4 regions of the Arthrobacter sp. B3I9 genome follow, and region 1 is predicted to be linked to each of the others. Evidence: riboswitches for the same ligand, from Rfam matches in the RefSeq annotation. Region 1 holds a riboswitch; each other region holds the start of a gene.
The links. Region 1 has a riboswitch for S-adenosylmethionine ahead of QFZ65_RS14900 (homoserine O-acetyltransferase). Riboswitches for the same ligand answer to the same signal wherever they lie in the genome.

Region 1 (4,815 bases):
TTCATCGGCAATGCGCTGATGGGCGTGGTGTTCGCCCTCGTCTATACCCGCACCCGCCGCGTGATGCCGCTCGTCATAGCCCACGCCCTGCTGGACACGGTGGCGTTCGTCGGCTTCAGCCTGTTCGGCAAGTCCATCGGCCTGGGCTGAGCCGTCAGACTCCGGCGGGTTAAAGGATCTCGGCCGCCAGCAAGGGGCGACATCGTTGGCGCCCCTTGCTGGCGGCCGAAGTGCGGTGGGCGGCGAGGCCTAGATGGTGACGGCCCCGGAGGCAGTCTCGAACGTAACGGAAAGGATGCCCGGCGTGCCGTGCGGAGCCATCCAATTGACGGCGACATCCTCCAGCGGTTCCTCCACCGGTTCACCCAGCCACTCGGTCACGCGGTCTGCGGAACCGGCAATGGTCAGTGCCGTCATCTTGACCTCGCTGGGGTAGGCGTTGGAGGGGTGAAGTTCCGGATCGCCCTCCCACTTGAGCATGTACGGCACCTGCGGATCGGCGATGAGGCCCAGGATGCCGATCTGCTTCCAGACAAGCTCGCGGCCGTCCGGGAACTTCCGGTTCCCGTTGACGGCAGAGCGGCCCAGGCGTTCCTCGAAGGGTGCCAGGTCGTCAACCTCGACGCACCAGCCCATCCAGCCGCCGCCGGCCGCGGACCGGGCCCGGACGGCTTGGCCGAAGGGCGCCTTGTCCGAGGCGGGGTGGTCCAGGACCTCCACGACCTCCAGGTACTTGTGTCCAGCGAGCGGGATAATCATGTTCCGGGTTCCGAAACGGGGGTGTACTCCGCCCTTCACGGCTTCAACGCCGAGGGCGGACGCGATACGTTCGGTGGTGGCAGCGAGGCCATCCTGTTCACAGGCGTAAGAGACGTGATCCATGCGCATGCCCTCATCTTGGCACTTTGTGATGGTGCTCTCAGCTTAGGTAACCCTTACCGCCGCGGGGCGCCGTTTTACGGGCGACGGGAAGCTCCGCGGAGCCCCGGCGGGGCGCGTTGCGGTACCCCCCGGGCCAGGGCCGGAGTGCGGACTTCATCTTCGTCATAAACCTATCCAGGGCCCGCTAACCGTTCCTACACTGAAGCCAGGTCATGAGTGCCAGCGCACAGCCCCGGCTTGCTGGCCGGCAACCCTCGTTTCGCGGTGGGGTGCCCCGGGTGAAGACCTGGCCGTCCGGCGTCCGCCGGCCGGCAAGCGCGGCGCCTGCGCCGACCCCGGGCCGACGGCTGCAGGGGCGGTGCGTGCCCCGGTCCCCTAGGAGCATCCCGATGTCCAACGCCTGGTCCTTTGAAACCCGCCAGATCCACGCCGGCCAGCAGCCGGACGGCGCCACCGGCGCCCGTTCCCTCCCTATCTACCAGACGACGTCCTTCGTGTTCCCCAGCGCCGAAAGCGCAGCCAACCGCTTCGCGCTGGCGGAGATAGCGCCGATCTACACCCGGATCGGCAATCCCACGCAGGACGCGGTGGAGCAGCGCGTGGCGAGCCTGGAAGGCGGACTCGCGGCGCTGTTGCTCAGCTCCGGCCAGGCCGCGGAGACGTTCGCCATCCTCAACATCGCGGAGGCCGGCGACCATATCGTCGCCAGCCCCAGCCTGTACGGCGGCACCTACAACCTGCTGGCCCATACCCTGAAGAAGTTCGGGATCTCGGTGACGTTCGTGCAGGACCCCGACGATCTGGAGCAGTGGCGCGGCGCCGTCCGGCCCAACACCAAGCTCTTCTTCGGCGAGGTGGTGTCCAACCCGCGCCAGGACGTCCTGGACATCGGGGGCATATCCGCGGTGGCGCACGCGGCCGGCGTCCCGCTGATCGTGGACAACACCCTTGCCACCCCCTACCTGATCCGGCCGATCGAGTGGGGGGCGGACATCGTGGTGCACTCGGCCACCAAGTACCTTGGCGGCCACGGCGCCGCCATCGCGGGCGTGATCGTCGACTCCGGCAACTTCGACTTCGGAGCAGAGCCTGAGCGCTTTCCCGGCTTCAACATCCCGGACCCCACCTACAACGGCATCGTCTACGCGCGGGACCTCGGCAAGGACGGTGCCCTCGGCGCGAACCTGTCCTACATCCTCAAGGCGCGCGTCCAGCTGCTGCGCGACCTGGGCTCGGCCGTCTCCCCGTTCAACGCCTTCCTGATCGCCCAGGGCATCGAGACCTTGAGCCTGCGGATGGAGCGCCACGTCGCCAATGCCACCAAGGTCGCCGAATGGCTTGAGGCCCGGGCCGACGTCGAATCGGTCGCCTACGCGGGGCTGCCGTCCAGCCCCTGGTATGAGCGCGGCCGCCAGTACGGACCCAAGGGCACCGGCGCCGTGGTGTCGTTCGTGGTCGCCGGGGGAGCGGAGGCCGGCAAGCGCTTCGTCGATGCCCTGGAGCTGCACTCCCACGTGGCGAACATCGGGGACGTGCGCTCGCTGGTCATCCACCCGGCGTCGACCACGCACAGCCAGCTGTCGCCGGAACAGCAGACGGTCGCCGGCGTCCATCCGGGCCTTGTGCGGCTTTCGGTCGGACTGGAGCACATCGACGACATCCTCGCGGACCTTGATGCCGGCTTCCGCGCGGCCAAGGCCGACTGACCCGTATTCCGGTGCCCGGGGCCGTTCCGGTGCCCGGGTCCAATACCGGGCACCGGAACGGCGGGTAGTCACATAACCGTCACATTCTTGGCCACAGGCGCGCCACCTTTCGTAAACTCGACACAGGTCATGAGTGCCAGCGCCAGCCCCGGCTTGCTGGCCGGCAACCCTCCTTTTGCGGCGGGGTGCCCCGGGTGAAGACCTGGCCTGCCGGTCTGCCGACGGCGGGCAAGCGCGAAGTGAGGTCCCCAATGACAATTGCCGCCGCCCGTACGGGTGCACCCGTTAGCACCACCACCGTTCCCGACGGGACGGTCCAGTACATCCGCATCAGTGACCTGGAGCTTGAATCCGGCTCCCGGCTGCCCGACGTCACCCTCGCCTACGAGACGTGGGGAACCCTCAACGCGGACCGCTCCAACGCGGTCCTGATCGAGCATGCGCTGACCGGCGACACGCACGTCACCCGCGGCGCCAGCGGGGAGCCGGGCTGGTGGGAACAGCTTGCGGGCCCCGGCGCGCCCGTGGACACCGAGCGGTACTTTGTGGTCTCCATCAATATCCTCGGCGGCTGCTACGGTTCCACCGGACCCTCCACGCCCGCTCCGGACGGAAAGCCCTGGGGCTCCCGCTTCCCGCTCGTGACCCTGCGGGACACGACGGCGGCCGAGGCCCGGCTGGCGGACGCCCTCGGCATCAGCAGCTGGTACGCCGTCGTGGGCGGATCCCTGGGCGGGGCGCGCGCGCTGGAGTGGGCCGTGACCTATCCGGAGCGCGTACGGCGCTGCGCCGTTATTTCCATCGGCGCCAGCAGCACGGCCGAGCAGATTGCTTTTGCCCAGGCCCAGACGCTCGCCATCCGCCAGGATCCCGGCTTCAACGGCGGGGATTACTACGGCGGCCCCGGACCCGAGGCAGGCCTTGCCCTGGCGCGGCGCATCGCGCACATCACCTACCGGTCCGCCGCGGAGCTGGACGGACGCTTCGGCCGGACTCCGCAGGCGTCCGAGACCCCGCTGATTGCCGGGTCGCTGGCCGGCCGGGGCCGCTACCAGGTGGAAAGCTACCTGGACTACCAGGGGAACAAGCTGGTCCGGCGCTTTGATGCGAACAGCTATATCGCCATCACCGAGGCGCTCATGAGCCACGACGTCAGCCGGGGCAGGGGTGCCACCCTCGAGGAGGCCCTGGCCTCGGCCACGGCCGAGTTCCTGGTGGCCGCGGTGGACTCGGACCGGTTGTACTTCCCGGCCCAGTCCTTTGCCCTCGCAGCGGCACTGCCGGGAACCGTTCCGGTGCGCATGATCGAGGCACCGATCGGCCACGACGGATTCCTCACCGAGATCGGCCAGCTGGGCGGGCACCTGCGGGACATCTTTTTCGGCTGATTGCCGGCCGGAAACGTTCCTGCGCGAGCATGTTCCCCGGGCCCTCTGTGCGTTTTTGCAGATGCGCTCTGCACTAATGGCCGTTGAGGCGATGACGCTGAGCCCCCATACTCATTGAGAATGATGCCGCGTGTTACAAATCACAGGCGTCCTCCTCCCATTGGTCCATAGGGTGTCGACGACGACACCAAAGGAGTCGAAATGAGTACGCACAAAGCAGCCGCCAGAGGCACGGAAGAGGCTAACGTCAAGTCCTCCGGCCTGAAGAAGGTGGTCACCGCCTCCATGGCGGGCACCGTCGTCGAATGGTATGAGTTCTTCCTCTACGCATCCGCCGCCACCCTCGTCTTCGGCAAGATGTTCTTCCCGAACTCCGGCACGGAACTCGACGGCATCATCGCCGCCTTCGTGACCTACGCTGTCGGCTTCGTCGCCCGCCCGATCGGCGGCATCGTGTTCGGCCACTTCGGAGACAAGTTCGGCCGCAAACAGCTCCTCCAGCTCAGCATCATCCTGGTGGGCGTCTCCACCTTCGCGATGGGCTGCCTCCCGACGTTCCAGCAGATCGGCTACTGGGCACCGGCCCTGCTTGTCTTCCTGCGCTTCGTCCAGGGCTTCGCTGTCGGTGGTGAATGGGGCGGCGCCGTCCTTCTCGTAGCCGAGCACAGCCCGAACAAGTCCCGCGGTTTCTGGGCCTCGTGGCCGCAGTCCGCCGTTCCCATGGGGAACCTGCTCGCCACCGCCGTGCTGTTCGTCCTGTCCTCCACGCTGTCCTCCGCGGAATTCCTCGGCTGGGGCTGGCGGGTTGCCTTCTGGCTCTCCGCCGTGATCGTGATCGT
Region 2 (4,815 bases), 1.6 Mb from region 1:
CGGAGCCACCATCGCCGAGGTGCCCGGCGACGGGACCTTCGGCCCGGACCTCGAGGTCACCCCCATCAGCCCCGACATGCCGGCAACGGCAAGCAGCATTGACTGCGGGCTCGCGGGCACCGTCATGCGGTTTGTGCCTCCGGTGGCCGCGCTGCGCCACGGCGAGACGTTGTTCGACGGCGACCCGCACGCCCGCAAGCGGCCGATGGGCACCATCATCGAGGCGCTGGCCGGTTTGGGCGTCGAGGTCCAGCGGCCCGACGGCGGCGCGGCGTCCTCCCTCCCCTTCGCCGTGCACGGCACGGGCACCGTACGCGGCGGCCACCTCATCATCGACGCCAGCGCTTCCTCGCAGTTCGTCTCGGCCCTGTTGCTGGCCGGTGCGCGCTTCGCCGACGGACTGCACCTTGAGCACGCCAGCGCGGAACACCCCGGCACACCGGTGCCGAGCCTGGACCACATCAACATGACGGTCGCGGTGCTGCGGACTGTCGGCGTCGACGTCGATGATTCCCGCCCCAACCACTGGGTTGTCTCCCCCGGCAATATCCGCGCCTTTGACCGCCGGATCGAACAGGACCTTTCGAACGCGGGGCCTTTCCTCGCGGCCGCGCTGGCAACGGGCGGCACCGTGCGCATCCCCAACTGGCCGGCCGAAACCACCCAGGTGGGTGATCTGTGGCGCAGCATCCTGGCCACCATGGGAGCCACTGTCACCCTGGAGGACGGCACGCTGACCGTCAGCGGCGGACCGGAAGTCAAGGGGGGCAACTTTGACGAAACAAGCGAGCTCGCCCCCACCGTCGCCGCATTGTGCGCTTTGGCCACCGGCCCCTCGCGGCTGAGCGGCATCGCCCACCTCCGCGGGCACGAAACGGACCGGTTGGCCGCACTCGTGGCCGAGATCAACCGACTGGGCGGGGACGCCGAGGAAACCAGCGACGGGCTCATCATCCGCCCTGCCGCGCTGCACGGCGGCGTCGTGCACAGCTACGCCGACCACCGGATGGCCACCGCCGGTGCCATCCTCGGCCTGGCAGTACCCGGCGTCGAGGTGGAGGACATTGCCACCACCGCCAAGACAATGCCGGACTTCCCGCAGCTCTGGCAGGCGATGCTCGCCCAGGGAAGCGGCCCCGAGCCTGGCGCGGCTGCCGTGGCACTGCCCGGTGTTCCCGGGAAGGACGCCACCGGTGGCCCGCAGCACTGATTCCTGGGACGAATCGGACGTCCGGATCCGGCCCAACAAGAAGGGCACCCGGCCCCGGACCAAAGACCGTCCCAGCCACGACGACGCCGTCACCGGGCGCATCATCACCGTTGACCGGGGCCGCTACACCGCCGTCGTCGACGAAGGCGCCGGAACGGAGCGCACCATCATCGCCGCCCGCGCCCGCGAACTGCGCCGCAACCCGGTGGTGGCCGGCGACTTCGTCTCGCTCGTCGGGGACGTCACGGGAGAACCGGACACGCTGGCACGGCTGGTGAAGATCCAGGACCGCAGGACACTGCTGCGGCGCAGCGCCGATGACACCGACCCGATTGAACGCGCCGTCGTCGCCAACGCCCACCAGCTCGTGATTGTGGTGGCGGCCGCCAATCCCGAGCCGCGGACGGGCTTTATTGACCGCGCCCTCGTGGCGGCCTACGACGCCGGCATCGAGCCGCTGCTGCTGGTGACCAAGGCTGACGTCAAGGACCCGGCCGAGCTGCTCTCCAACTACCGGCACCTGGAGTTCCCGGTCATCATCAGCAAGACGGCGGATTCTGCCGCCTCGGGCATCGACGCGCGCTCCGACGACGGGTTGTCGGCCAGGCTGGACAAGGACGCGGTGTCTCAGCTGCGCGGCTACCTCGACGGCAAGGTCACCGTCATGCTCGGCCACTCCGGCGTCGGAAAGTCCACCATGGTCAATGCCCTCACCGGCGCCGAGCGCGCCACCGGCGGCGTCAACGCCGTGACCGGACGCGGACGCCACACCTCATCCTCAGCCCTTGCCCTCAAGGTCAACGACGCGCCGGCCGGCAGCTGGATTATCGACACCCCCGGCATTCGCTCCTTCGGCCTGGCACACGTGGATCCGGACCGGATTCTCCGGTCCTTTCCGGATCTCGAGCCCGGTACGGACGCCTGCGAGCGTGGATGCAAGCACGACTCCAGCGCCGTCAACTGCGGCGTCGACGCCTGGGTGGCGGCAGGGCACGCGGGACCTTCCGGACCGGCCCGGCTCGCCTCCCTTCGCCGCCTGCTCGGCACGGATCCGCGGATGGAAGCGCAGGACGTCAAGGAACTCGGTACCGTTTCGTAGCTGGCCGGGAACGTGGCCTTCCGGCGTTGGAGCCTGCTTTGGCGGTAGTTTGGAACCATGAGTCAACCCGCTTCAAGCTACAACGATGACCTGCGCCTCGCCCATGTACTGGCAGATTCCGTGGATTCCCAGACCATGAGCCGCTTCAAGGCGCTCGACCTTCGGATCGAGACGAAGCCCGACCTGACCCCGGTCACCGACGCTGACAAGTCCGCCGAGGAAGCCATCCGGGGCCAGCTGTCGCGCTCCCGCCCGCGGGACGCCGTCCTCGGCGAAGAGTTCGGCAGCTCCGGGCACGGCTCCCGGCGCTGGATCATCGATCCCATCGACGGGACCAAAAACTTTGTCCGTGGCGTCCCCGTCTGGGCCACCCTGATCGCCCTCGTGGACGAGGGCGAGCCCGTGGTCGGCGTCGTCAGTGCCCCGGCACTGGGCAAGCGCTGGTGGGCGGCGAAGGGTGCCGGCGCCTACACCGGCCGCTCCCTCGCGTCCGCGACGCGGCTGAAAGTCTCCAACGTTTCGGAACTTTCGGACGCCTCCCTGTCCTACTCGAGCCTGGGCGGCTGGAAGCAACGCGGAAACCTTGACGAGTTCATCGGACTGACCGAGGAAGTCTGGCGGACCCGCGCCTACGGCGACTTCTGGTCCTACTGCCTGGTGGCGGAGGGCGCCGTCGACATCGCCTGCGAGCCCGAACTGAACCTGTACGACATGGCCGCCCTCGTCCCGATCGTCACGGAAGCCGGCGGCCGCTTCACCTCCCTCGAGGGAGAGGACGGGCCGTTCGGCGGCAACGCCCTCGCCACCAACTCCATCCTCCACTCCGAGGTCCTCAAGCGCCTGAACCCCGGCCTCGACGACCTCCTCTAGAGGCAAGCCGGAGCCGCCCGTAACAAAACGCTTCATATTCCGGCACGCCTTTTCGGCGGCAGCAGGCATGTCCTACGCTCGAAGCAGGTCACGAGTGCCAGCGCTAAACCCCGGTTTGCTGGCCGGCAACCCTCCATTCGCGGCGGGGTGCCCCGGGTGACGACCTGGCCGGTCCGGAACGGACCCGGCAAGCGCGGATCCCCGAGGCAGGGGGTCCTTTTCAAGCGAGGTCCCATGACGACTGCAACCTTTCCCGCCACCCCCGGTTTCGGCTCCGCTTCAGAGACGCCGCGCGATGACCGATTCGCCGTCGCCGTCCGGCCGCTCGCAGCGGTGACCGGAGCCGAAATCCAGGCGCCCCTGATCCAGGGCGGCCACGTCCGCTACGCCAACCTCGACTACGGCGCGTCCGCCCCGGCGCTGTCCGTGGTGTCGGCCTACCTGAACGAAATCCTGCCGTTCTACGCCAGCGTCCACCGCGGCGCAGGATATGCCTCACAGATCAGCACCTCGGTCTACGAGAACGCCCGCAACATCGTCCGGAACTTCGTTCGCGGACGGGCCGATGACTCGGTCATTTTCACCCGCAACACCACCGATTCACTGAACTTGCTGGCCGGCTGCCTGCCGGTCGAGAACGGCCGGCACACCGGCGAGGTGCTCTACCTCGACATCGAACACCACGCCAACCTGCTGCCGTGGCAGACCGTGCCGCACCACAGCGTCGTGGCCGCGCCCACCATCGCGGAGACCCTCGACGCGCTGCGCGGGCAACTCGCGGGCGGGGGCATCAGCTTGCTGGCGGTCACCGGCGCCTCGAACGTCACCGGCGAGATCCTGCCGGTCCGCGCGCTGGCCGCCCTGGCCCATGAGTACGGCGCGCGGATCGTCGTCGACGCCGCCCAGCTTGCCCCGCACCGCCGGATCGACATCGCCGCGGACGACGTCGACTACCTCGCCTTTTCCGGCCACAAACTCTACGCGCCGTTCGGCGCGGGCGTGTTGGTTGGCCGGCCTGACTGGCTCGACGCCGGCACCCCGCACCTGGCCGGCGGCGGCGCGGTCAGCGACGCGCGGCTCGACACCGTCAGCTGGACCACCGGCCCGGCACGGCACGAGGGCGGCTCGCCGAACGTGCTTGGCGCTGCCACCCTGGCGCGGGCCACCCAGGTGATCACGGCCCTGGACCAGACACAGTGGCACGCCCACGAGAACGCCATCCGCGCCTTCCTCGTCGAGGGGCTTCGCCGGATCGACGGCGTGAGCGTGCACCAGATTTTCGCGGACAGCGGCGCCGTAGCCGGTCGTGAAGACACCGGCCCGGGCACAATCGGCGTCGTCAACTTCTCGGTGGAAGGCTACGACGCCGGTTTGGTGGCGGCGTACCTTTCCGCCGAGCACGGGATCGGCCTGCGCGACGGCCGGTTCTGCGCGCACCCGTTGCTCAAGCGGCTGGGGCTGCCCTCCGGTTCCCTGCGGGCCAGCTTCGGCCTTGGCTCCCGGCTCGAGGATGCGCAGCGGCTCCTCGCCGGAATCCAGGAGCTGCGGCAGACCGGCCTCGGCTGGGACTACGTGGTGGATGCGGGCCGCTGGGTCCCGTCCAATGACCACCGCATTTATCCGCACTGGGCACCGA
Region 3 (4,815 bases), 2.6 Mb from region 1:
GCTCTGCCGGCACCACCCCACCGTTGAGGTCCGGGTCGCCGACGTCTGCCTCCGCGCCGAGGACGCGGCCTTGATCGCTGTGCTGGTACGTGCCCTTGTGGAGTCCGCCAGCCGGGAGTGGGCCGACGGCGTGGAACCGGCCCCGGTGCCCACCTTGCTGCTGCGGATGGCCGCGTGGCAGGCCAGCAACTGTGGGGTCCGCGGCGAGCTGCTGGACTTCGGAACGTTCCTGCCCACCCCGGCGGCCCGGGTGGTCCGGGCACTCGTGGACTATCTGGCCCCGGTGCTCGCGGAGCAGGACGAACTGGAGCTGGTGCGCGACGGAATCGCCCGAATCCTCGCGGAGGGCACCGGTTCCCAGCTGCAGCGCCAGCCGTTCCCGCACGGCGGACTGCTGGCCGTCGTCGCCCGCGGGGTCGAGGTGACCACCCAGGGCGCGGACCCCTCGCGACGCGCGGACCAGGCCGCTGCGGCGGGTCCACCGGGCCTGAGCCGGTAGCCGCTGCCGAGATGACAGTTCGCGTCAGTGCCTCACGGACATCCTGCCGCGAAGTGTGCCTCGCGGCAGGACGCCGCCTTAGACCTGCTTGAGCGCCTGGCCGAGGTCGCGGATCAGATCGTCAACGTCTTCCAGGCCCACGGAAAGCCGCACCACCCCGTCGCTGAGGCCGATCGCCGCGCGGCCCTCCGGCCCCATGGCGCGGTGCGTCGTCGTCGCGGGATGGGTAATCAGTGATTTGGCATCCCCCAGGTTATTGGAGATGTCGATGATCCGCAGCGCATCCAAAAGCGCGAAGGCTGCCTCTTTCGCGGAGCGTCCGGGGGAAGGTGACAGCTCCAGCGTCAGTACGGTGCCGCCCGACTTCATTTGCTTCGCCGCCAGCTCGTACTGCGGGTGCGATGGCAGCAGCGGATACTTCACCCAGTTGACCGCCGCCTGCTCCTCGAGCCACTCGGCCAGCCGCAGGGCCGATGCGGAGGAATGGTTCACCCTCAGGGCCATTGTCTCCAGGCCCTTCGTGAGCACCCAGGCGTTGAACGCCGAAAGCGCCGGACCGGTGTGGCGCATCAGCTGCTTGACCGGGCCCTCGATGAATTCCCTGGTGCCCAGGATTGCCCCGCCGAGCACTCTGCCCTGGCCGTCGATGTGCTTCGTGCCGGAGTAGACCACGACGTCGGCCCCCAGGTCTCCGCAGCGCTGCAACAGCGGGGTGGCGAAGACGTTGTCGACGACGACCGTAGCGCCGGCGGCGTGTGCCAATGCGCTCACGGCGGCGATGTCCACGATTTCCTGCATCGGGTTCGACGGCGACTCGAAGAAGACCGCCGTCGTCGGCTCGGCCAACGCCAGGCGCCATTGCTCCAGATCCGGCCCGTCCACGAAGACCGTCTCCACGCCCCAGCGGGGCAGGACGTCGTTGAGGATCACGAAGCAGGAGCCGAACAGCGAGCGGGCTGCAACCACGCGGTCGCCGGCGCCAAGCAGGGCGCCGAGTGCGGTGAAGACCGCGGACATGCCGGACGCCGTCGCAAAGCATGCCTCGGTGCCCTCCAGCAGCCGGAGCCGTTCCTGGAAAGTGGCCACCGACGGGTTGCCGTACCGGGAGTAAACGAACCTGTCGTCCTCACCCGTGAAGGCGCGTTCCGCGGCGGCGGCGGATTCGTAGACGAAGCCGGAGCTGAGGAAAACCGGCTCGGTGGTTTCCTGGAAGCCGGTGCGGTCGAGACCCCCTCGGACCGCCTGGGTTTCGGCACTCCAGTCTGCGGCGTCAGGATTGAAGCCCACTTAGATCTTTCCAAGCCTGGTGGGAAGGCCGCGGTTCTTCCAGCCGTTGACGCTCCGTTCACCATATTGGTCCGGTACGCCCTCGAAGCCCTCCAGGACGTTGTAGGCGACGAAGCCGGCCTCCGACGCGGCGCGGGCGGCGGCGACGGAGCGGACGCCGGAACGGCACAGGAACAGGTATTCCGTCCCGGCAGCATTGGGGGCCTGTTCTTTCAGCTGCTCCACGAACTTCGAGTTGGGGATGCCCCCCGCCAGGTTCCACTGTATGAACAGCGGATCGTTGTGCCGGTCGTTTGCGGACGCGGTGTCAGGGACGCCGACATAGGTCCACTCGGACTGCGTGCGGACATCGACGAGGACGGCCCCGGCCTCGAGCTTTGCCCAGGCCTCCTGTGGGCTGAGGTCTCCGGCGTAGCTCATGAGAGTCCCTCGGTTGTCTCTTCGTAGCCGAAACCGTCTATTTCCAGGCCTTCCACAGCGTCCGCGACGGCGGCGCCGGCCCTCGCAATGGCGGCGGGCAACACAACGGCCTGTGCCACGATCACTGTGCTGCCGTTGAACGTCGCCGACGGGCTGCCGTGCAAAACGTAACCCTCTGCCAGCGCCGCGGAAACGCGCTCGCAGAAGGAGCGGTCGTCGGGACCGGTGAAGAGGCGGTAGGCCAGCCTTTCGTCCGGGGCAACACCGGGGACGGCAGGGGACGGCGCGGTTGCTGTGTTTGGAACAGTTGGGGCAGAAGCCTCGGGCACGACGATACTCCTTCTTCTCACGCTTGCAGCTCGAATGGTCGATATGCCGAGTAGTCACCTGAGGCACCCCGCCGCGAAAAAGGGAGGGTTGCCGACCGGCCAGTCAGGGCTTGGCACCGGTTCTCATTACTCCCCAAAAACGTAACACCTGCGCCAGGGGCGAGCACCGCCGTCGCCGTCATGTTCCGTAACCGGTGCGACCACCACCCGCGTGCCGGAACGAACGCGGACGCGGACGCCCCGGCCCCCGACGCCCCGGCCCGCTGTCCGGTGCCCCGCGGCCCCGGCCCGCTGTCCGGTGCGGGGCAGCCGCCCCTCGCCGGTGGACATGCCCTCTCCTCGGCTGCAGCAGTGGACATAGGGGCATCATGTCCGTCCGTTCACGGGCCCGGTGGACATGCTCTCCCGCGAGCAAGGCCAACGCCGGACATGCTCATTCCCGCACTCGGCCGGTGGACATGCCCTCTTCCCGGCCGCAGCAGTGGACATAGGGGCATTATGTCCGTCCGTTCGCGGGCCCGGTGGACATGCTCTCCCGCGAGCAAGGCCACCGCGGGATATGTCCAGTGCTGCACTGGGCCGGTGGGCATGCTCTCCGTCGAGCAAGGCCAACGCCGGACATGCTCATTCCTGCGCAGGAGCCGTTGGACATGCTCCCCCCTCCGGTGAGACCAACGCGGGACGCCCCTGCAGGCCGGGCCGGTGAGCCTCCTCTGGGTAGCCGCAGGCCGAATCCACGTACCGTGCGCCGCCACAGTATGCGCGCGGGGGACAGTTTCGAGTATCCGCTACTCGGGCGTTGTGATAGGCCGCTCGCTTTTACTGGTGAATAGAGGCCGCGGCGCATGGCGGCCTCAAGGTGCAAGGCCGCAGCTGGTTGAGGAAGTGTCACTCGGGCGTGCCGGGCTTTGCATATCGCCTCGGCACTGAATGGAGAAACCGTGAAACCCCGCGTCCTGATCACCGGCGCCGGCAGCCCTGCCGGCCGTGCACTCGCAGCGCAGTTGAGGTCCCGAGACATACCTTTCCTGGGAGCCGATAGCCGTGAACTGCCAGCTGGCGCCTGCTTCGACGCGGTGCGGGTGCCCTCCGCGACCGACCCCGAAATGGTTCCAGTGCTGCGGCGCCTCGTGGTCCGCGAGGGCATCAATCTCCTCATTCCGACCTCCAGCGAGGAACTGATTCACCTCTCGGCAGCCCGGGCCGGATTCGGCGGTGACGTCCGCGTCATCGTTGCAGACCCCGGTCCTGTGGCCTTGGCCAGCGACAGGCTCTTCACCGCATGGCAACTCCGCTCAGCGGGCGTCCCGGTCCCGCGCTTCGGCGTTCCCGGGGATTATCCCGACGCCGACGCGGCCATGGACGCGATGGACGGCCCCTTGGTCGTCCGGCCGCGGCTTCCGCGCAACGGAAACCCTGCGATCGTCATCGACGGAAACGACCAAGTCGACTGGTCTGCGCTACCCGACGGGCAGATCGTCCAAGAATACATTCCCGGCGCAGAATATGTTCTCATGGCCTTCGGTACTCCCGCCCACAACGGCACCGCGCCTTTCGTGATCGTGGCTGATCGGACCGCTACGGCAGATGGACTGGCCGGAACCCAGGAGGCCCGCCGGGCGGTTGCCGGGCAGGGGATCGACGTCGGCAACCTTGCGATGGCCGCCGTCCGTTCGCTGGGCCTGACGGGCCCGGTTGAGCTCCACGTTCGACGGCGGTCCGACGGGACGCCGGTGGTGCTGGATGTGAACGCCCGCTTCGGGGCCAGCAGCGGGGCCGCACCCGAACTGCTCGACGCCGTCCTGGCCTCCTTCAACCTTCCGTCCTTCAATCCGGCGTCGTTCCGCCAGCCATCCCGAGCCTTTGCCCATGCGGTGGTTTAGCGCAGCCGAACCGGACATCCAGCTCCTTCTGCTACTCATTGCCGGCGTTCCGGCCATCGCGACGATGTTCCTCCAGCTCCTCGTGGTGCCGCTTGCAGTGGGGTTCGAGGTCCGGGCGGCAAGCCGCCGGCGGCGTGAAGTCCCAACGCTCTGGGACACCTGGCCCACCGTGTCGGTCATCGTCGTGGCACACAACGCATCCGCCACTATCGAGAACTGCATCCGGTCCATAGGGCTGACCCGCTATGCCCGGTACGAGCTGGTCTTGGTCGATGACGGCTCCACGGACAACACCGGCGAAACAATGGCCTCCGCCGCCGCGGCCGATCTCCGGATCAAGGTTCTGCGGCAACCCCATCAGGGACGGGCCGCCGCCCTGAATCTGGGTGTACGCCAT
Region 4 (4,815 bases), 590 kb from region 1:
CCTCGGTGGCGTTGGGCTGCTGGTCGCCTGTCGGCCAGTAAGAACTCATTGCCTCCCACAGCTTGCGGCCGTACAGCGACAGGCTGTTAGCCCGCTCCTGGTCGAGCCACCACTGGAACAGTTCGTCGCTCGGCCCGCTCCAGCCAATGTCATCGCCGGCCGCGGCAATGTAGCCGTCCAGGGTCACGTTCATGGCGTAAGTCAGTTTCCGCATGGCACCACCCTTCCGTCAATCGGTCCCAGCCTAGAGACCCGGCACGGCGCGCTACCATCAGTGCGCTTTCTCCACCCGCAGCCCTCCTCCACCAAAACCGGGAACCACGATTTTTTCGAATGCCAGACAGTCGACGTTTTGAGCTGCTTCCGTCCCTGTAGTCCAAACCCGCCCGGCGCCTTGTTCTTCGGTCGGATTCGCCATTCTCCGGGCTTTCCACGAATCCATCCGGAGAACATTCGACCGGGACGCGTTACCTGTGCTTGATGCCGGCCGACGACCATCTGGCGCGTGGGCCCCTATCGGCCGGAGTATTGGGAGTATCACTAGGCATGGCCTCGGTACGGGACCCAGGGGAACCGATATGGCAGATGAAAAACCAACCAACTGGTGGGCCACGTTGCCCGGCGTTCTGACAGCCGTGGCGGCCGTGATCACTGCAGTGACCGGGCTTCTGCTCGGCCTGGGACAGCTCGGTCTATTCGACGCCGCCAAGCCCGCCACCGCATCCAGCCCACCTACCGGCACAGGACCTTCGCGACCCAGCAGCCCGATGCAGCAGGACAGTCCGGCGGCGTCAGCATCCGGTGAACCGCTGCCGGATAACGGTACAGGGTGGGCCGTATCGCTTCCCGATGAGCGGAAGTACCGGTCTGCCGACGTCGAATATGAGATTCTCGATGCGAAGGCCCGTCCCGACGTCACATGGAAGATCTCATTGGCTTTCTCAGTCAGGTGCACCAACCGCGGCATGTACGACATAAACTTCTGGGACTCCACCTTCAGGCTGAACGCCGGCGGCGTCAGTGTATCCCCCGATTCCGGTCTCAACGACCTCGTCCCGGCTGATTCAAGCAAGTCCGGTGAGGTCAGTTTCACCGTTCCGGCGGACACGCGGGACCCGGTCCTGCGCATCAAATTTCCGACGGGAGAGAGTCGCGTTCAGGTCGCCCTGTCACCGCCCTCAGGACGGGCTGGGTGACGGCAGGGCAGATCCACCGGAGCTCTCGACTCATCCGGACGATGGCCGGCTTGTGGGCTGACCTCGACCGATCCTTCGGTGCTGCCGACATCCTGCTCTGCCCCACCTCACCCGTCACCGCCCCGCGCATCGGCCAGCGAGAAGGCTTCGCCGCGGGACGGAAAACCGTATGGGAAATCGCGCTGGCCTTAACTGGGCCCTTCAGCGTGCTCGGCTGCCCGGCACTGTCCAAACCGGCGGGAGTAAACGAGCACGGGATGCCCGTGGGAGTACAGCTCGTCGGACGTCACGGCACCGAGGAACCCTGTTAGCCCCTGGACCCATCCAGAGTGTTCAGGTCGGACCCGGTGAATGGCGTAAGCCACATTTCGGACCTACCTCCTGCGCTCCTTCACTCGGAAGTTAAGCTTTCGTCATGACGGATCCGTCCCACTCCCACGGCACCAGCAGGCAGGCACCCCGCAGCTTCAAGTACGTCCTCATGCTTGGCGCCTTGGCCGCGCTTCCAGCCCTGACCACGGACATGTACCTGCCCTCCTTGCCCGCCGTGGAGGCCGTTTTCCAAACCACCCAGACCGCCGTCCAGTTGACGTTGTCCGGAACCCTCGTCGGTGCTGGCATCGGTCAGCTTGTCATCGGACCCTTTTCTGATCGGTTCGGACGACGGCTGCCGCTGGTCGTTGGCATTTCGCTGCACGTGGTCATTTCATTGCTGTGCTCCATTACGCCGGACATCGCAACGCTGACGGGGCTGCGTGTGCTGCAGGGTTTCTTTAACGCAGCGGCCGCCGTGGTGGCCCTCGCCGTCATCCGTGATCGCTTCGTCGGTTCCGCTGCCGCCCAGTTGCTATCCCGGCTGATGCTGGTCATCGGCGTTGCACCGCTCCTGGCCCCCACCGTAGGCCAGGCCATCTCTGGCCTCTGGAACTGGCGCGCCGTCTTCTATGCGCTGGCGCTTATCGGGATGGTCCTGGTGGCAATCGTCTGGAAATTCATGCCGGAGACGCTGCCGGAGGATCGGCGCCGTCCGGGCCACCCCAGGCATGTTGCCGGAGCCTACTGGTCCCTGCTGCGGGACAAGCACTTTATGGCGCTGGCCGTCATCCCCGGGCTTGGGCTGGCCCTGATCATGAGTTACGTCGTGGTTCCCCCTTCGTCTTCCAGAACGAATACGGCCTTACCGCCCGGCAATTCGCCCTCGTTTTCGCCCTCAGCGGCGCCGCGCTTGTCCTGTCGGCGCAGCTCAGTGCCGCCCTGGTTCGAAAATCCCCGCCGGCCCGCCTCCTGCGCACAGCCCTCTTAGTGCAGCTGGGCCTCGCCCTGGTACTGCTCGTCGTGGTAGTTACGGGTGCCGGCGGCCCGTTCGGCCTGCTGGCCGGACTGTGGCTGGTCCTTGCAGCCCAAGGCATGATTCCGGCCAACGCCTCCATATTGGCCCTGCAGAAGTACGGCCACATGGCGGGTACGGCGGCCGCAGTTATTGGCGCCCTCCAGTCCGGCGTCGCCGGACTCATCAGCCCCCTGGTGGGGGTTCTGGGCGGAAATGCACTGTCGATGGTTGCCGTTATGATCGGCAACTGCGCCCTAGCGGTGACTGTGCTTGCGGCGGGAACTGCCGCGTACCGGAAGGGTGGCTGGCCGGAACACGCGGAACGCGATGATGACCAGCGGGTCAATGCCGACGATTAGGGGACTCTTCCCCCGCGGCAAACGCTGAGCGCCTTCGCTGCCTCCCTTCATACGGAGTCAACTTTCTTGTGGCGCCCGACCCGCGCCCATAGTGTCCTAGTTACAGATCATGAGTTCCAGCACTGAGCCCTGGCTTGTTGGACGGCAACCCTCTTCGTGGTGGGGTGCCCCAGGTGAAGATCCGGCCGCTTCGCAAGAGCGTTGCGGCAAGCATCGAGCCCCGCTTCAGCGTGACGTCCTCGTGGACGGAAAAATCCCATGTCTTATATCTGCCTGATCCTCTCCGGCGCTGCCCTCCTGATCAACGCCCTCGGCCTTCTGGGCCGCATTCCGGCCCGTGACAGCGGCGTTTTCAACATCGTCATCGGCACCCTTCAGCTGGTGCTGGCCGTGCTCCTGGCTGCTGCCGCCGGGGTGACCGTGAACTGCTGCTGGGAGCTGCCGGCGTCGTCCTTTTCGGCATCACGTACCTCTACGTCGGGCTCAACGCCGTGCTTAACCTCGAGTCGGCCGGGGTCGGCTGGTTCTGCGCCCTGGTAGCTCTCCTCGCCGTCTTCTACTCTGCCGCCAACATTGCAAAAGACCCCTTCTTGTCGGTGCTGTGGCTGAGCTGGGCGGTCCTGTTGTCCCTGTTCTTCTTTGTTCTAGCCGGGGAAAGTCCTCCCTCTCGGCATTCACCGGCCGGGCGGCCGTGCTCACAGGACAAATCACGACGACGGCGCCGGCGCTGCTGGGGCTCAGCGGCGCGTGGCCGGCGGGATGGTTCCTGGCGGGCATCACCGCCGTCGTCATCGCCGGCCTGTTCACTGCGGCCCTGGCCATCAGCAAGTCCGGAGGTCCACGGAATCCTGCCAGCCCCGTACCAGCCGCAGCGGCCCAACCCATCTCCGCTTAAACGCTCTCCAACGATCAGCGCATTTGATTCCCACCCAGCGTTCACGAAAGGCAATCCCATGACATCACTAGCCGCCGCCACCGACCAGGTCGACTACGAGACCCTCGCCAACCGGTTCCGTCCCATCTTCGCAAGGATTGCCGAAGGCGCCAGCGCGCGCGAACAGGACCACCGGCTGCCCTTTGCCGAAATCAAGGAACTCACGCAGGCAGGCTTCGGTGCCCTCCGTGTTCCCGTGTCCGACGGCGGGTCCGGCGCCTCCCTGCCCCAGCTCTTCCGCCTGCTCACCGAACTCGCCGCAGCCGATTCCAACATTCCGCAGGCCCTGCGCGGCCACTTCGCGTTCGTCGAGGACCGCCTGGTCTCCACCGGCGCTCAGCGCGCCGTGTGGCTGGAACGATTCGTAAAGGGCGAGATCGCCGGCAACTCCTGGACCAAGGTGGGCACCGTCAAAATCGGCGACGTCATCACCAAGGTCAGCCCGGACCCGGAAAGCACCACCGGCGGTTTCCGGATCAACGGCACCAAGTACTACCGGCAGCATCTTCGCAGACTGGATTGACACCTTCGCGCAGCGCACCGATAACGACGTCAAGGTGATCGCCGTCGTCAACGCCCACCAGCCCGGGGTCACACACTCCGACGACTGGGACGGCTTCGGCCAGCGCACCACAGGCTCCGGCACCAGCACGTTCACGGACGCAGCGGTCGAGGCCGAAAACGTCATCGACTTCGACACCCGATTCAAGTACCAGACAGCGTTCTACCAAGCCGTACTCCTGGCCGTGCTGGCCGGAAGCATCAAGGCCGCCGAACGGGAAATCGCCGCCGAGGTCCGCAACCGCACCAGGATCTTCTCCCACGGCAACGCCGACTCCTTCGCCGCCGACCCGCAAATCCTCCAGGTCGTCGGCCAGGTCTCCGCCCGCGCCTACGCTGCCGAAGCCACCCTCGAACGTGCCGCCCGCGCGCTGCAGGGAGCCTACGACGGCGCCTTCCTGGACAACGCCAAGGAAGAAGAACGCCTCAACGACC

Region 2: another riboswitch for S-adenosylmethionine. It lies ahead of QFZ65_RS07585 (aminotransferase class V-fold PLP-dependent enzyme); the one in region 1 lies ahead of QFZ65_RS14900 (homoserine O-acetyltransferase).
Region 3: another riboswitch for S-adenosylmethionine. It lies ahead of QFZ65_RS02750 (DUF1737 domain-containing protein); the one in region 1 lies ahead of QFZ65_RS14900 (homoserine O-acetyltransferase).
Region 4: another riboswitch for S-adenosylmethionine. It lies ahead of QFZ65_RS19110 (AmiS/UreI transporter); the one in region 1 lies ahead of QFZ65_RS14900 (homoserine O-acetyltransferase).

What each region holds. Positions count from the first base shown of each region.
Region 1 is NZ_JAUSYO010000001.1:3,197,520-3,202,334, reverse strand. It holds gene QFZ65_RS14915 (CPBP family intramembrane glutamic endopeptidase) at 1-150, shown strand, start outside; gene QFZ65_RS14910 (VOC family protein) at 250-888, opposite strand; SAM riboswitch class IV at 1,091-1,206, shown strand; gene QFZ65_RS14905 (bifunctional o-acetylhomoserine/o-acetylserine sulfhydrylase) at 1,272-2,588, shown strand; SAM riboswitch class IV at 2,714-2,829, shown strand; gene QFZ65_RS14900 (homoserine O-acetyltransferase) at 2,840-3,976, shown strand; gene QFZ65_RS14895 (MFS transporter) at 4,178-4,815, shown strand, end outside.
Region 2 is NZ_JAUSYO010000001.1:1,608,286-1,613,100, reverse strand. It holds gene aroA (3-phosphoshikimate 1-carboxyvinyltransferase) at 1-1,210, shown strand, start outside; gene QFZ65_RS07595 (ribosome small subunit-dependent GTPase A) at 1,194-2,309, shown strand; gene hisN (histidinol-phosphatase) at 2,367-3,179, shown strand; SAM riboswitch class IV at 3,266-3,379, shown strand; gene QFZ65_RS07585 (aminotransferase class V-fold PLP-dependent enzyme) at 3,414-4,815, shown strand, end outside.
Region 3 is NZ_JAUSYO010000001.1:566,945-571,759, forward strand. It holds gene QFZ65_RS02735 (glutamate--cysteine ligase) at 1-499, shown strand, start outside; gene QFZ65_RS02740 (O-succinylhomoserine sulfhydrylase) at 578-1,786, opposite strand; gene QFZ65_RS02745 (rhodanese-like domain-containing protein) at 1,787-2,206, opposite strand; gene QFZ65_RS02750 (DUF1737 domain-containing protein) at 2,203-2,451, opposite strand; SAM riboswitch class IV at 2,550-2,666, opposite strand; gene QFZ65_RS02755 (ATP-grasp domain-containing protein) at 3,477-4,418, shown strand; gene QFZ65_RS02760 (glycosyltransferase family 2 protein) at 4,405-4,815, shown strand, end outside.
Region 4 is NZ_JAUSYO010000001.1:2,607,435-2,612,249, forward strand. It holds gene QFZ65_RS12260 (dihydrofolate reductase family protein) at 1-214, opposite strand, end outside; gene QFZ65_RS12265 (hypothetical protein) at 579-1,196, shown strand; gene QFZ65_RS12270 (amidase family protein) at 1,193-1,507, shown strand; gene QFZ65_RS12275 (Bcr/CflA family efflux MFS transporter) at 1,612-2,499, shown strand; gene QFZ65_RS12280 (hypothetical protein) at 2,499-2,885, shown strand; SAM riboswitch class IV at 2,991-3,104, shown strand; partial or broken gene QFZ65_RS19110 (AmiS/UreI transporter) at 3,144-3,239, shown strand; partial or broken gene QFZ65_RS19115 (AmiS/UreI family transporter) at 3,347-3,481, shown strand; gene QFZ65_RS12290 (hypothetical protein) at 3,577-3,780, shown strand; gene QFZ65_RS12295 (acyl-CoA dehydrogenase family protein) at 3,839-4,342, shown strand; gene QFZ65_RS12300 (hypothetical protein) at 4,377-4,815, shown strand, end outside.